4 regions of the Acidovorax sp. GW460-11-11-14-LB4 genome follow, and region 1 is predicted to be linked to each of the others. Evidence: predicted binding sites of a transcription regulator. Region 1 holds the regulator's gene; each other region holds the start of a gene.

Region 1 (3,626 bases):
GAAGCGGTCGGCCACCGCGTCCTTGACCTTGAGGCCCGCGAAGTTCAGGCTCTGCAGCGGGCTGTGCTGGGCCGTCACCTCGACCTTGAAGGTCTGGCGCGTGGTGAACCATATCTCCCAGGCCACCTCGCTGGCCATGGCGTAGAGGTCGTTCTCAGACCGGTACGGGCGGTGCGCCAGTTGCACCAGAACGCGCTGGGCCAGGCGGCTGTGCAGGTTGAGTTGCATGGCCTGGCGCCACGAGGCGCGCAACAGCACACCGCCCCGGCCCACCAGCAGGTCTTGCCCCGTGAGGCCGGTGATGGCATGCACCTCGTCGGCCAGAAAGCCCTCGACGCCCGCGGCGCAAGGGAGAAAAAGTTGGAGTTGGTTCATGTCGATGGGGAGGATACGCGCTCGGACAATGCATGGGAATCCGGCGTTCCCGCGCGGGCCAGCAGCAATTGGCGGATGGATTCGGGGATCAGTGCCACCTTGCGGTCGGCCTTGCCGATGAAGACGATACCGATCTTGCCGCGCGCCACCTCGCGGCCGGAGGTCTTCTCGGTCATGCAGAACACGAGGTCGAAGCCGTAGCGGTTGAAGTCTGCCGGGGCCATCTCCACCCGCATGGTCTCGCCATGGAAACCTTCGGACTTGTACTGCGCCACGATGTCGCCCACCACGATGGACAGGCCGCCCACATCCGCCTCGGGGTACCCCAGCGACTGAAAGAAGCGCACCCGCGCTTCGGACACTAGGCTGAGCAACTGCGCGTTGTCCAGGTGCCCGCCCTGGTTCACGTGGCTGATGTAGATCTGCAGCTCGGTGGCAAAGCCGAAGTGCGGTGGGAGGTCGAAGACGATGCGGGCCATGGTGGGCTGCGGTGGGTAATACGGAAACAACAGAAAAGACTACGGCAGCGCAGGCGCACCGTGCGCCAGCTGCCAGAGCGACTACAGCGCTTTGCGGAGATTCGCCGGCGCGATCTTGAGCGCCTCGCGGTACTTGGCCACGGTGCGGCGGGCGCATTCGATGCCCTGCTCCTTGAGCATCTCGGCGATCTGGCTGTCGGACAGCGGCTTGGCCGGGTTTTCGGCGGACACGAACTGCTTGATCAGTGCGCGCACGGCCGTGCTGGACGCATTGCCACCGGTCTCGGTGCCCAGGCCAGAGCCAAAGAAGTACTTCAGCTCGTAGGTACCGATCGGCGTGGCCATGTACTTGGCCGTGGTCACGCGGCTGATGGTGGACTCATGCAGGCCCAGCTCGTCGGCGATGTCGCGCAGCACCAGGGGGCGCATGGCCAGCTCGCCGTGGGTGAAGAAGTTCTTCTGCCGCTCGACGATGGCGCGCGAGACGCGCAGGATGGTGTCAAAGCGCTGCTGGATGTTCTTGATAAACCAGCGCGCCTCCTGCAGCCGCTGCTGCATGCCCTGGTGGCCCTCGCCGCCCTTGTGGCCGCGTAGCGCACCTGCGTAGATGTCGTGCACGCGCAGACGGGGCATCACGTCGGGGTTGAGCTGCACGATGAAGTTGTGCTGGCCGTCCCGCCCGTTGGCGCGACCGGCTTTGCGCACGATGACGTCGGGGATGATGATGTTGCGCTCTACGTCGGCAAAACGGCGGCCAGGGCGAGGCTCCAGGCGGGCGATGAGTGCCATGGCAGACCGGGTGCGTTCTTCTCCGGCCACGCCACCTTCGCTGCACAGCTGCGTCAGGCGGCGGATGTCGCGGCGGGCCAGCATCTCCAGCGGCTGCTGACAGATGCGCAGCGCGGTCTGCACGGTCTCGGGGTCGGCGTCGCTGTCTTCGTCGGCCGCCAGCGCGGTGAGCTGCAGCGTCAGGCATTCGGCCAGGTTGCGCGCGCCCACGCCCACGGGCTCCAGGCTCTGCAGCAGACGTTGGGCCACGGTGAAGCGGTGCACCAGTTCTTCGATCTGTTCCAGGTCGTCGGGCCCGGCCAGGCTGGTAGCGAGTTCTTCCAGAGGCTCTTCGAGGTAGCCGTCGTCGTTCAGCGATTCGATGAGAAAACGCAGCGCGGCCGTGTCCACTTCAGACAGCCGCAGCGACAGTGCCTGGCGGTGCAAAAAGGCGGTGAGCGATTCGTGCGAACGGGCCAGCTCGGTGGCGTCGGCCTCGTCGCCTTCCGCATCGTTGCGGGTGCGCGCAGGGGCGTCGCCACCCCACTCGGCGTCGTTGGGCGCCATCTCGACGGTGCCGTCGCCGCTCCAGTCGGGCTCGTCGGCACCTGCACTGGGGATTTCAGCCTCGTTTTGGCTCTCAGCGCCAGTACTGCTTGCGCCGACAGCTCCTGAAAACATAGCATCATCGGCGCTGTAGTCGTCGGCCTGCGCGGGCGTGTCGGCGGCTTCCAGGCCAAACTCCTCGCGCGGTGCTTCGTCGGCATTGCGTTCGAGGAACGGGTTTTCGTCGAGCATCTGCTCGACTTCCTGCGAGAGTTCGAGCGTGGACAACTGCAGCAGCCGGATGGACTGCTGGAGCTGGGGGGTCAATGCAAGGTGCTGCGAGACGCGCAGCGACAGTCCAGGCTTCATCACATGCGGAAATGCTCGCCCAGGTACACGCGGCGTACTTCGGCGTTGTCCACGATCTCGGAGGGCGTGCCCTGCGCCAGCACGCGGCCGTCGCTGATGATGAAGGCGTGGTCGCAGATGCCCAGCGTCTCGCGCACGTTGTGGTCGGTGATGAGCACACCAATACCGCGTGCCTTGAGGAAGCCGATGATGCGCTGGATCTCGATCACTGCGATGGGGTCGATGCCGGCAAAAGGCTCGTCCAGCAGGATGAAGCGCGGCTGGGTGGCCAGGGCGCGGGCGATCTCGACGCGGCGGCGCTCGCCACCGGACAGTGCCAGCGCGGGCGAGGCACGCAGGTGGTCCACACGCAGCTCTTGCAGCAGTGCCGTCAGGCGTTCTTCGATGGCGTCGCGCGACAGCGGCTGGCCGTCATCGGCGCGCTGCAGTTCCAGCACCGCACGCACGTTTTCTTCGACGGTGAGCTTGCGGAAGATCGAGGCTTCTTGCGGCAGGTACGACAGACCCAGCCGAGAGCGGCGGTGGATGGGCATGTGGGCCACCGAGTGGCCGTCGATGCGAATATCGCCTGCATCGCTGCGCACCAGGCCCACGATCATGTAAAAGGATGTGGTCTTGCCCGCGCCGTTGGGGCCGAGCAACCCCACAACCTCGCCTTTTTGCACCACCAGCGACACATCCTTGACGACCTTGCGGCTGCCATAGGATTTGGCCAGATGCTGTACCTCCAGGCGGCTACCCGCCTGGGAGTCAGGACCGGTACTCACAGCAGGCCCGCTCACTTGGCGCCGCCGCCAAGGCTGTTGCTGGGGCGCAGCGCCGGTGCGGGCGCGTCAGGCGCTGGGGCCGGGGCTGCCGCGCCGGGCGGAGGGTCTTTGGGCGCCAGCACGGCGCGCACACGACCACCGGGCGCTGGTGTGTCGCCCGCTGCGGCAGAAGAGGCTGGTGCCTTCTGGCCATCGACGGTGAACACATCGGTGAGGTTGTTGTAGACGATCACGGCGCCGGTGATCTCGTCGTTCAATACCGACCCACGGTACCGGCGGAGTTCGGCGCGGGTGATGAAGCGCACGTTGTCGGCCTTGCCGT
Region 2 (3,626 bases), on a different contig from region 1:
CCCAGCACCTTCTCGGGGTGGTCCTTCCAGATGTCCTGCGTGGTGTTTGCCGTGATGCCAATGCCATCCATGATGGCGCGGTGGTTCCAGGGCTCGCCCACACAAAAGCCGTCCATGTTGCCCACGCGCATGTTGGCCACCATCTGCGGCGGGGGCACGGTGATGAGCTTGGCGCCCGACAGCGGGTTGATGCCCGCCGCTGCCAGCCAGTAGTGCATCCACATCGCGTGGGTGCCGGTGGGGAAGGTGCCCGCAAATGTGTATTCACGCTTCTCGCTGGCCATGAGCTTGGCCAGGGACGGGCCATCCACCGCACCCTTGTCGGCCAGGGCCTTGGAGAGGGTGATGGCCTGACCGTTGTTGTTCAGGTTCATCAGCACGGCCATGTCCTTCTTGGGGCCGGCGGTGCCCAGGTGCACACCATAGACCAGGCCGTAGAGCACATGGGCAAAGTCCAGTTCGCCGTTCACCAGCTTGTCACGCACGCCGGCCCAGCTGGCTTCCTTGTTGGGGACGATGGTCACGCCGTATTTCTTGTCGAAGCCCAGCACCGAAGCCATGACCACGCTGGCGCAGTCGGTCAGCGGGATGAAGCCGATCTTGACTTCCTTCTTCTCGGGGGCGTCGGAGCCCGCTGCGTGGACGAGCGCGCGCAGCGCGGGGCTTACACCCACAGCGCCCACGGTGGCGGCCTGCAGCACGGTGCGGCGGTTGAGGCTGGTTTTCAACAGATCGGTCATGGGGCATCCCTGGTGGCGTGAAAAACAAAAAAGGCGTCCTCACACTGCGCCTGGCTGCATCAAAGCAACGCCGGGAGCGGGTGGGGACGCCTTTGTCCTGGGTGGAGCCTGGAACGGGTCCGGGGCTCCTTGCCAGCACCGGCCCGCCGTTGGGTCAGTGCTGTCAGTGGTCAGACCTGCATTGGTCTTGCACTGTGCAATGCAAAGCGCGTGCCAGCGTGCGCTGCGCCATGTTGGAGCGTTGGTTGCTATGGAATAGATAGCTGTCTGCGCTTGATCAATAAGCGCTACACGCCTGCGGGGCTTGCAGCAGGGATGTTCTTGTTGTGATCAGTGTGTTCGCACTGCCTTTGTGCGGCGCACCATTTGGGAGGGGCCTTGGAATTGGGCGCGGCCCAGGCGAGGGATGCCAAGCAAGGGCCGCACCGCAGCGAGGGCATCGTCCCCCTTCCCGAATGACGCAATCATTCGAGAGAAGGGGGAAGCGGCGCAGCCGCTCAGGGGGCTGTTCTCTGGTTTTACCCTAGCAGATCCATCACGTCCAGCATGCGCTGGGCCACGTCCACGAGCTTCAGGCCCTTGTCCATGGCGGTCTTGCGCAGCTTTTCGTAGGCGGCCTGTTCGGTCAGGCCCTGGCGCTGCATCAACAGGCCCTTGGCGCGGTCGATGGTCTTGCGGTCTTTGAGCTCGGTCTTGGCGTCGGCCAGCTCGGCGCGCAAAGCCTGTTCGTGCTGGAAGCGGGCCATGGCCACGTCCAGAATGGGGCGGATGCGCTGCGGTGCCAGGCCCGCCACGATGTATGCAGACACACCGGCCGCCACCGCGTCCTTCACGTGCGAGGTGTCTTCATCGTTGGTGAACATCACGATGGGGCGGCGTTCGTCGCGTGTGGCCATCACCACATGCTCCAGCGCGTCGCGGGCCTCGCTCTCGGCGTCCACGATGATCAGGTCAGGCTGCAGCTGGGCAATGCGCTCGCTCAGAAACACGTCGGCGGGCAGCGTGGCCACCAGGTTGAAGTTGTTCTCCAGCAGCCCGATGCGCAGCGCCCGCGACCGTTCCGCCTGCTCCACGGCGTGTTCGTCGTCAGGGTCGGCGACTGCCAGATCCGGGGCAACCACCACGATGCGCAAAGCCTCATTCATACCCGTAAGCATAAGCAATTTTTACGCCACAAATTGGTGCGCCGGGGTGGTGCACGGCCCCAGAGCGCCGTCGCGATGGGCTTTCACCCAGGGCCCATACCAGCCCCAGGCCCGCCAGGCCTGGGTGCCCTGGCCCCCGTTGTGGGGCCTGAAAGTTGCTAATACTGACACCGTGGGAGGGCATACCCGGTAGCCCGCTCAGCAGGGCGTCGCATATACATCTGGTCGCACAGACACACTGAAATGGAGTTTTTTGCATGAACAAGCACATGAACCGGCGGCGCTTCTCGGCCAGCCTGGCCTTGACCGCAGTGGCGACTGCTGCACTCCTGACCGGATGCGGCAAGGTGCCGGACACCATCAAAATTGGTGTTGCACAGCCCTTGAGCGGCCCGCTGGGCGCCCTGGGGCAGGATCTGCTCAATGGCGTGAAGCTGGCGGTGGAGGAACTCAACAAGTCCGGCTACACCGTGGACGGCAAGCGCGTGACCTTGGAGGTTGTGTCCGTGGATGACAAGGCCGACGCCACCACCGGCAAGGCGGTCGCCCAGCAGCTGGTGGATGCGGGTGTGGTAGCCGTGGTGGGCCACCTCAACTCGGGCGTGAGCATTGAGACCGCCCCCATCTACGCCGCCAAGGACATTCCACAAATCGCCATCTCCACCAATCCCAAGTTCACGCAGCTCGGGTTCCCCACCACGTTCCGCATGGTGGCCAACGACACCCTGCAGGCGCGCGCCATCGGCTCCTTTGCGGCCACGCAGCTGGGCGCCAACCGCTACGCCGCGCTGGACGACGGCACCCCTTACGGCAAGGGCCTGGCCGATGGCGCTGCCGAACAGCTCAAGGCCGAGAAAAAGGAAGTAGTGGTGCGCAAGTCGTTCGACGACAAGACCGTGGCCTTCGACGAGCTGGCCGGTGAGCTCAAGGCCGCCAACGTGGAGGTGATTGTCTCTACCCTCAACGACTTCCAGGCCCTGGCGCTGCTCGAAGCGCTCAAGAAGGTAGACCACACCAAGGTCAGCCTGCTGGGTGGCGACACCATCAAGACCACCGACATGACCAAGGGCGCGGGCATCGTGCAGGGGCTGTACGCCACCTCGCCAGTGCTGGAAGCCAAGGAGTTCACCACCGGCAAGCCCTTCCTTGAAAAGTACATCGCCGCCTTCAAGAAGCCTCCGGCCTACGGTGGCCACTACAGCTACGACAGCACGTATGTGCTTTCGGCGGCCATCCAGAAAGCCAAGTCCGCCGACCCCAAGGAAATCACCAAGGCCCTGCACAGCATCAACGGCTATGCCCCAGTGATTGGCACCATGACCTGGGATGAGAAGGGCGAGCAACGCTACGGCGCCGTGGGTGTGTACGAGCTGCGCAGCGGCAACTGGGAACTGCGCATGCGGTCGGACCGCTGGTAAACAGCCCTCCGGGACGGATCGGCCCCGGGTTTTACACTCGGGGCATGAGCTTGCTGATCCTGGGTATTGAATCTTCGTGCGACGAGACGGGCGTGGCATTGGTCCGTTCCACGGGCAATGCCGTGCCTACGCTGCTGTCGCACGCGCTGCACAGTCAGATCGAGATGCACCAGGCCTATGGTGGTGTGGTGCCCGAGCTGGCCAGCCGTGACCACATCCGCCGCGTGCTGCCGCTGGCCACGCAGGTGCTTACCGAGTCCGGCCAGTCGCTGGCTGACGTAGACGTGGTGGCCTATACCCGCGGCCCGGGCCTGGCTGGTGCG
Region 3 (3,626 bases), on a different contig from region 1:
GCAGCGTACAGATGGTCAATCCGAGTGGCAGACCCAGTTCAACCAACAGGTCGAACACTAGGTTATGGGTATGGCGTAGCGTGCCGCCGGTTACCATTTGATAAGGGTCGGGTGTAAACTGCGCTAGGCTGGCCTGCATCCACCCATAACCCCACCAAGGCTGGCGTAGCACGGCTTCCCAAGCCTTGGCCCAGTACTCGAGCCGTAAATGCAGCGTCGAGGCGCCTCGCAGTTCCTGCAACTCGTTGGCCCGCCCCAACCACAGGTTGACATGCGGCAGTGCCACCACGCAAAGTGCGAAAATCACGGCCCAGGCGAAGGCAGCTACCAGCAAGCGGCGCGGGATGGCCAGCCGCTGCCGCCACACCAGCAGCGCGCCCAAAACCACCAGTACGATAGCCCAACCTGTACGCGAATCTGTCAGCGCCAGCCCCACCGCCAGCAGTACAGCCCAGCCCCAGGCCACCCAACCCGGCAGGCGCCCGCGGCCATTCAGCCAGGCGCAGGCCAGCACTCCCAAGCACAGCAGGCTGGACAGCTGGTTGGGCTGACCCAGATTGGCATGAAAGCGGGAGGGCGGCGGCGGAATGAATAGCCAGAAAAACTGCCCTGGATCGAGGCGCAACCACTGCTGCACCTGAATCAACAGCGAGCCCGATGCTCCAACCAGCACTGCGATGAACAGGAAATCGGCGCATTGCCCCGGCTGCCATCGCTCCCACGCAGTGCCCACAAGCAGCGCCAGCATCAAACCCAAAAGGTACAGGGAACTAATCCACGCGACACCGAAAGACTCCACCAAGCCGACGGCGTACTGCATCCACACAATGGCAACGCAGCCTAACGCCAGTATCGGCAGCGTGTGCCACGTCATGCGAGTCAGCTGCCGACTGCGCCAAAACACCGCGGCCCCCACACACCAAAGCACAAGCGCGGCCCAGGCATCGGAATAAAAATCCACCCAGGGCTCGTGGTGGTTGGGCAGCAGCCAACTCAGCGCAAACACGAAGGCGGCCAGCACTGTCCAGCGGGCGGGGCGAGGTGACGAATCGGAGGTCATTGGCACGGTGCGTAGAGCAATCAAACGAAAAGGGGGCCGAAGCCCCCTTTTGCGAATCATAAGTTATACCGATTCGAGACCGCTATCAGCGGCAAGAACCTGGCGAGTACTTGAGTGCAGCACCATTGCCCTTGCAAACCCATTCGTACACTTGGGTGCCCTGGCCGCCAGTGGTGGCAGTACCCAAAGCGTAAGCTGCACCTGCACTGTCCTTCTTTGGTGTCAGCGTAATGTAATCGCTAGCAGCGACAAAAGCAGTGGCTTGACCCAGATTGCTGGCATGCGGCACAACAGTGATTGTTCCAGTCACTGCATCGGCTGCAATCGATGCCACCATCTTGGTGGGGTTGGTCGCATCGCAACCGAAGGCATTGGTACCCGACAACGTCGACGTGGGGTTCATGCTCTGGATGGTTTCGCTGATGGTAGTGCGGCACTGAGAAGCAGCAAGAACCACTTCAGACATGCGCGCCTTGACCGTGTAGTCCTTGTAGGCAGGCAACGCGACAGCAGCCAAGATGCCGATGATCGCAACCACGATCATCAATTCGATCAGGGTGAAACCCTTTTGAATAGAACGCTTCATGAAAAACTCCTAGGAAAAGTTGCAAATGCACAATGACTATGCAATTGCTGTGCCTGCTTATTGAAACGGAGGACGACTACACCCAGTCGACATAAATCCAAATAGCAAGTAGGCCCCCCGCCAGCAAACTGACAAGCCTTCAGGAGTCGCCCAATATTTAGTGAGCGCCCCGAAAAGACCTCAATCAAGTATGAGTTGACGAATTTACTTAACGCTGCCGTCCATCGACATTGCCTTTTACTCGAAGATCGGTCTCAATTACTCTTGAAATTACATTTTTGTCACCCAGTATTGTCATGCCCAGGGGCACTTTCGCTAGACATCCATCGTCTGCCCCGCACTCAACCAACGAATGTCATGCGAGCTGTAAAGTGTGTTTGCTGTGCAGTCGAGCCGTTTGATCTCGTCCATGATGAGTGAGGTCTCGGACGGCTTGGTGTGTGTGATGTAGATGGGGTAACGGTCAGCTACGGGGATGTGTTCCAGCTCCTGCGCCAAGGCCTCCGGAGAGAGATGCAAGCTACGGCGCGCTAGGTCACGCTCACGATTACTGAAAGCCGTCTCGATCACCAAGCAAGCCACCGCCAATGTGTTGACGCGATTCCAGAACGACGGATTGCGCTCGGTATCCCCGCTAAACACCCACCAGCCGGTATCGCCTTGCACGGCAAAGCCTACAGCTGGGACAGTATGGTGTGCTGGTAGCACTTCGACCTGAACACCTGCGATGCTCAGTAAATCACCAGATGCAAAAGCTCGATACTGCAGAAACGGGGATGCGGTAGACGGTATGGCGCTGAAATCTGGCCAGATAACGTTGTTGAATACATGCGCCTGAAGCGCCCCAATGGTGGCAGCCAACGCGTGTACCTGCACCGGGCCAGTGCGCAGCGATGACACGGCGTCGAGCATCAGGGGCAGCGAGGCGATGTGATCCAGGTGAGAATGGGTCAGCAGCACATGGTCAATCTTGGCCATCTCTTCCAGCGTGAGGTCGCCCACACCAGTTCCCGCATCGAGCAAGATGCTGTCACCGATCAAGAACGATGTCGTGCGACAGTCCTTGGCGATAGCGCCGGAGCACCCCAGCACACGAACCTTCATGTCAAGCCTTCTACTTGGTGTCGAAATTGGTGGCGCTATCCCAATCCGGGTTGAAAGGCAAATTACGCAGGCCTTCGACCCGTGCCGCGTACAACTCGTACAGGATGCTGTGGGGTCTAAGACCTCGCAACTGCCCCATCAGTTTGTCGCATTGTGCCCATTCTTGTGCTGCGTAGGCACGCAGAAAACCCTCCCACACAGCCAGTTCTTCAGCGAGATCGGTGGATAGCTGCCCCCTGGGTGCAAGGGGCTGGTAAATCGGCACGGCCTGCGCCTTGCCTTTGACGCGCACGCGGTCCATGGCCTGCCATACAAACTGAGGGGCGAGCTGCATGGCAGATTCGCTCACCACGATCGAAGTACCGTAGTGCTTGGACAGTCCCTCCAGGCGGGAGCCAAGGTTGACCGCATCGCCGATGACCGTATAGCTGCGCCGGATGTCAGAGCCCATGTCACCCACGCACATGACCCCGGTGTTGAGCCCAATGCCCACCCCGATCTCGGGCAAACCGCGCTGGCGATGATTGGCGTTGATTTGCCCAATGGCCTGCGACATCTCCAGGGCCGCAGTCACTGCCAGTTGGGCATGATCCGGCGTGGCCACTGGAGCCCCCCAAAAAGCCATGACACAGTCGCCCATGTATTTGTCGATGGTGCCGCGGTGGCTGCGGATGATATGGGTGAGCTTGCTAAATACTTCATTCAACAACCCTTGCAGCTGCAAAGGCTCCATCCGCTCGGACATGGCGGTAAAGCCGCGCATGTCGCAGAACATCACCGTCAGCTCCCGGTTGGTGGCCTGCATGCTGTAGTGCTCCGGCTGCTTGACCATTTCGGCCACCAGCTCTGGAGGCACATAGGCGCTGAACAGGGCTG
Region 4 (3,626 bases), on a different contig from region 1:
CAAGGGGAGCGGCGTGCAGGGCGTGCTCCAGGCGGTCGGCCCACTCGGCCAGATCGGGCGCGTTGTCGTCCACAGCGCGCTGGCGCGCGAACCGCACGATCTCCTGCGCATAGTCGGCGTTGACCGCCATCCATTCGGTATCGGTCACGCGACCCGTTTTGCGCCGCAACAGCACATGCAGGTGGGCGGCAATTGCCAGCTTGTCGGAATCGGACATGGTCGGCTCCTTAATGCATTGGGGTCATCCATCGGACTGCACCTGCTTGCCCGCGTTGCGCAACGATGCGGGAGCGGGGAAGGCCTGCCGGGTCTCTCGGGGGCTCATTCAGCCGCCCAGGCGCTCGCGGTGCTGGGCAATGTCCAGCCCCGTCTGTTCGCTCTGTTCGTCCACCCGCAGGCCCATCGCAAAGTTGATGACCCACAGCAGCGCGGCCGTCACCACCAGGCTGTAGGCCGCCACGGCGCCCACGCCGATGGCCTGGGTCAGCAGGCTGCCCGCCACCCCGCCCACGGTCTTGCTGGCCAGCACACCGGTGAGCAGTGACCCCACGATGCCGCCAACGCCATGCACGCCAAATACGTCGAGCGAGTCATCCACCCGCAGCAGCCGCTTGAGCCCCGTCGCGCCCCAGTAGCAGGCCAGCCCGGCCACCAGCCCAATCACCACGGCCGAGCGCAGCGTGACAAAACCGGCGGCAGGTGTGATGGCCACCAACCCCGCCACCAGGCCAGAGCACAGCCCCAGCAGCGACGGGCGCCCGCGCACCACCCACTCACCCAGCATCCACGACAGCGCACCGGCCGCAGCGGCCAGGTGCGTCACTGCCATGGCCAGCCCGGCGCGCCCATCGGCCGCGACCGCAGAGCCTGCGTTGAAGCCAAACCAGCCCACCCACAGCATGCCCGCGCCCGCCATGGTGAGCCCCAGGTTGTAGGGTTCAAACGGCTCACGCCCATACCCCGCGCGGCGGCCCAGAAACCAGGCGCACACCAGCCCCGCGACGCCCGCATTCACGTGCACCACCGAGCCGCCCGCAAAATCCAGCGCGCCCATCTGCGCCAGCCAGCCACCCGGCTCCCACACCCAGTGCGCCACTGGCGCATAGACCACCAGTGTCCACAGGCTGATGAAGACGAGCATGGCCGAAAACCGCATGCGTTCCACAAACGCGCCCACCAGCAGCGCGGCCGTGATGATGGCAAAGGTGAGCTGGAACATCGCGTACACCGACTCCGGGATCAGCGGCGCAATGTGGCTCACCGCCAGCTTGCCCGCCTCCAGTTGAAAGTCGAGCCCGGCAAAGCCAGCACGGTCCCAGCCGCCAAGCCAGGCGCTGCCCGGTGTGAAGGCTAGTGAATACCCCGCCGCAAACCACAGCAGGCTGACCAGCGCTGCAATGGCCACCACGCTGGCCATGGTGTTGAGCACGTTCTTCCTGCGCACCATGCCTGCGTAAAACAGCGCAATGCCTGGCAGCGTCATCAGCAGCACCAGGGCGGTGGAGGTCATCATCCAGCCGGTATGGGCCGCATTCACCGTGTCCTGGGCCACCAGGGCGGGGCGCGTGAGGGGCGCCGCGACTGCAGGAGCCTCTGGCACGCCCTGGGCCAGCGCGCAGGTGCACAGCCCCAGACACAACGACACGACCGCAAACACCCGGTGGTTGACTGCACGCATGCACGCTCCCTTTCGCAATTTGTTACAAGCGCATTGCACGAGCCATGCCAGCCAGATGCCCCCGAATCGGGGCACAGAGCGCCCCCGCAAGCTGTCCGGCGCCCAACAACGGGGGGCGGGAAACCCCCAATGCACCAGCAGGGTGCAGCCGTTACAGTCACGGCACTCGAAAGCGCGCTTCGGTGTGCCAAGCGAGGGGCCCGAGGAGACAACCTTTCTATCAAGAACCACATTCAAAACACCCAACGAGGTGTGAACCCTTTCAGGCGCTGGCGATCCCAGCGCCTTTTTCTTGCCCGCTCGATCCTGAGCGGTCCTGAATCGATAGCAGGCCCGGTGCGACAATCCTGCGATGGAATGGATTTTGATGACCCTGGCCTCGCTGCTCGCGGGCTTTGTGGATGCGATCGTGGGGGGCGGTGGACTGGTGATGGTGCCCGCGCTATTTGCAGCTTTTCCGGGGGCGCCCCCGGCCACGCTGCTGGGCACCAACAAGGCGGCCTCGGTCTGGGGCACCGCCATGGCCACCTGGCAGTACAGCCGCAAGGTGCAGATCCGCTGGTCGGCCATGCTGCCGGCCGCAGCCGCCGGTTTTGCCGGCTCGTTCGTGGGCGCCTGGGCCGTCACCGTGGTGTCGGCCGAATTCCTGCGCAAGCTGCTGCCCCTGGTGCTGCTGGGCGTGTTGCTCTACACCCTGGCCAAGAAGGAGTTGGGGCGGCACCACACCCCCCGGTTTGCCGGCCGGGCCGAGGTGATCGCCGCCTGCCTGATTGGTGTGCTCATCGGCTTTTACGACGGGTTCTTTGGCCCGGGCACCGGCAGCTTCTTCGTCTTTTTGTTCGTGCGACTGCTGGGCTATGACTTTCTGAATGCATCGGCGTCGGCCAAGCTGCTCAACTGCGCCACCAACATCGCCGCCATTGCGTTGTTTGCCGCCAAGGGCCATGTGTGGTGGCACTTTGCGGTGACGCTGGCCGTGGCCAACGTGCTGGGCAGCCTGCTCGGCACCCACATGGCGCTCAAGCATGGCACCGGCTTTGTGCGGGGCATCTTCATCGTGGTGGTGAGCACGCTGATCCTGAAGACGGGGTACGACGCTTTCCTGCGGTAGGCCGGCTCTTCACGCACCAGGTGTCGCTTGCCAGGGTGGCACCCAACTTGCAACGTGCTGCACGGCCTACCACCAGGGCGCCCCGAGGTCATCGGGGTTGCCCTGCATGGCCCGAATGTGAACGCGCGTCCTATAATTTCCGCACGTTTCCGTTTGATGACGAGGCCCATCGCCAATGGCGATGTCCGCATCCACCCGCTCCGGCCTGCCTACCCGCAGGCCGGATTTTTTGTACCTGAACCACCCCCACAGGAACCTGTCATGCAATTTTTCAAGTCTGCCGTTGTCACCGCCGTGGCGCTGTGCGCTGCCCTCACCGTCCAGGCCCGCACGCTGGACGAAATCAAGAAGGACGGCAAGATCATCGTGGCCACCGAGGGCCAGTTCGCCCCCTTCAACTACTTTGAAGGCACCAAGCTCACAGGTTTTGAAGTGGAAGTGGCGGAGCTGGTGGTCAAGAAGATGGGCCTCAAGCTCGAATGGAAGACCCTGGGCTTTGACGCGCTGCTGACCGGCCTGGGCCAGAACCGCTGGGACGCCGTGATCGCCTCGCACGGCGTGACCGACGAGCGCTCCAAGGCCGTGACCTTTGCCAACCCCCACTACTGCTCGGGCGGCATCATCGTGGCCATGGACGACAAGATCCGCAACGCCAAGGACCTGACCGGCAAGGTCGTGGCCGTGCAAACCGGCACCAGCTACTTGGAGCAGGTCAAGAAGGTCAGCGGCGTGAAGGAAGTGAAGAACTTCCCGCAAGACACCGACGCTCAGCGCGCCCTGATCTCCAAGCGCGTGGACGCCTGGGTCAGCGACAAGTTCGTGGCCAAGGAAGCCGCT

Evidence for each region. The regulator sigma-54, encoded in region 1, starts transcription at its own class of promoters, with help from an activator protein. The targets are predictions, from matches to a motif close to TGGCANGNAANCTGCTTT.
Region 2: the regulator sigma-54 is predicted to act here: its motif matches at 1,897-1,914, upstream of AC07X4_RS04670 (ANTAR domain-containing response regulator).
Region 3: the regulator sigma-54 is predicted to act here: its motif matches at 1,684-1,701, upstream of AC07X4_RS17285 (pilin).
Region 4: the regulator sigma-54 is predicted to act here: its motif matches at 1,711-1,728, upstream of AC07X4_RS19060 (ammonium transporter).

The regions. Positions count from the first base shown of each region.
Region 1 covers NZ_JBWKYJ010000066.1:5,010-8,635, forward strand. The annotation lists gene AC07X4_RS19165 (THUMP domain-containing class I SAM-dependent RNA methyltransferase) at 1-375, opposite strand, end outside; gene AC07X4_RS19170 (acyl-CoA thioesterase) at 372-854, opposite strand; gene AC07X4_RS19175 (RNA polymerase factor sigma-54) at 936-2,537, opposite strand; gene lptB (LPS export ABC transporter ATP-binding protein) at 2,537-3,319, opposite strand; gene lptA (lipopolysaccharide transport periplasmic protein LptA) at 3,316-3,626, opposite strand, start outside.
Region 2 covers NZ_JBWKYJ010000006.1:63,896-67,521, forward strand. The annotation lists gene AC07X4_RS04665 (CmpA/NrtA family ABC transporter substrate-binding protein) at 1-740, opposite strand, end outside; gene AC07X4_RS04670 (ANTAR domain-containing response regulator) at 1,259-1,885, opposite strand; gene AC07X4_RS04675 (branched-chain amino acid ABC transporter substrate-binding protein) at 2,143-3,303, shown strand; gene tsaD (tRNA (adenosine(37)-N6)-threonylcarbamoyltransferase complex transferase subunit TsaD) at 3,348-3,626, shown strand, end outside.
Region 3 covers NZ_JBWKYJ010000054.1:8,121-11,746, forward strand. The annotation lists gene AC07X4_RS17280 (PglL family O-oligosaccharyltransferase) at 1-1,060, opposite strand, end outside; gene AC07X4_RS17285 (pilin) at 1,146-1,646, opposite strand; gene AC07X4_RS17290 (MBL fold metallo-hydrolase) at 1,962-2,750, opposite strand; gene AC07X4_RS17295 (CHASE2 domain-containing protein) at 2,761-3,626, opposite strand, start outside.
Region 4 covers NZ_JBWKYJ010000065.1:11,021-14,646, forward strand. The annotation lists gene AC07X4_RS19055 (hypothetical protein) at 1-217, opposite strand, end outside; gene AC07X4_RS19060 (ammonium transporter) at 326-1,678, opposite strand; gene AC07X4_RS19065 (sulfite exporter TauE/SafE family protein) at 2,031-2,789, shown strand; gene AC07X4_RS19070 (ABC transporter substrate-binding protein) at 3,051-3,626, shown strand, end outside.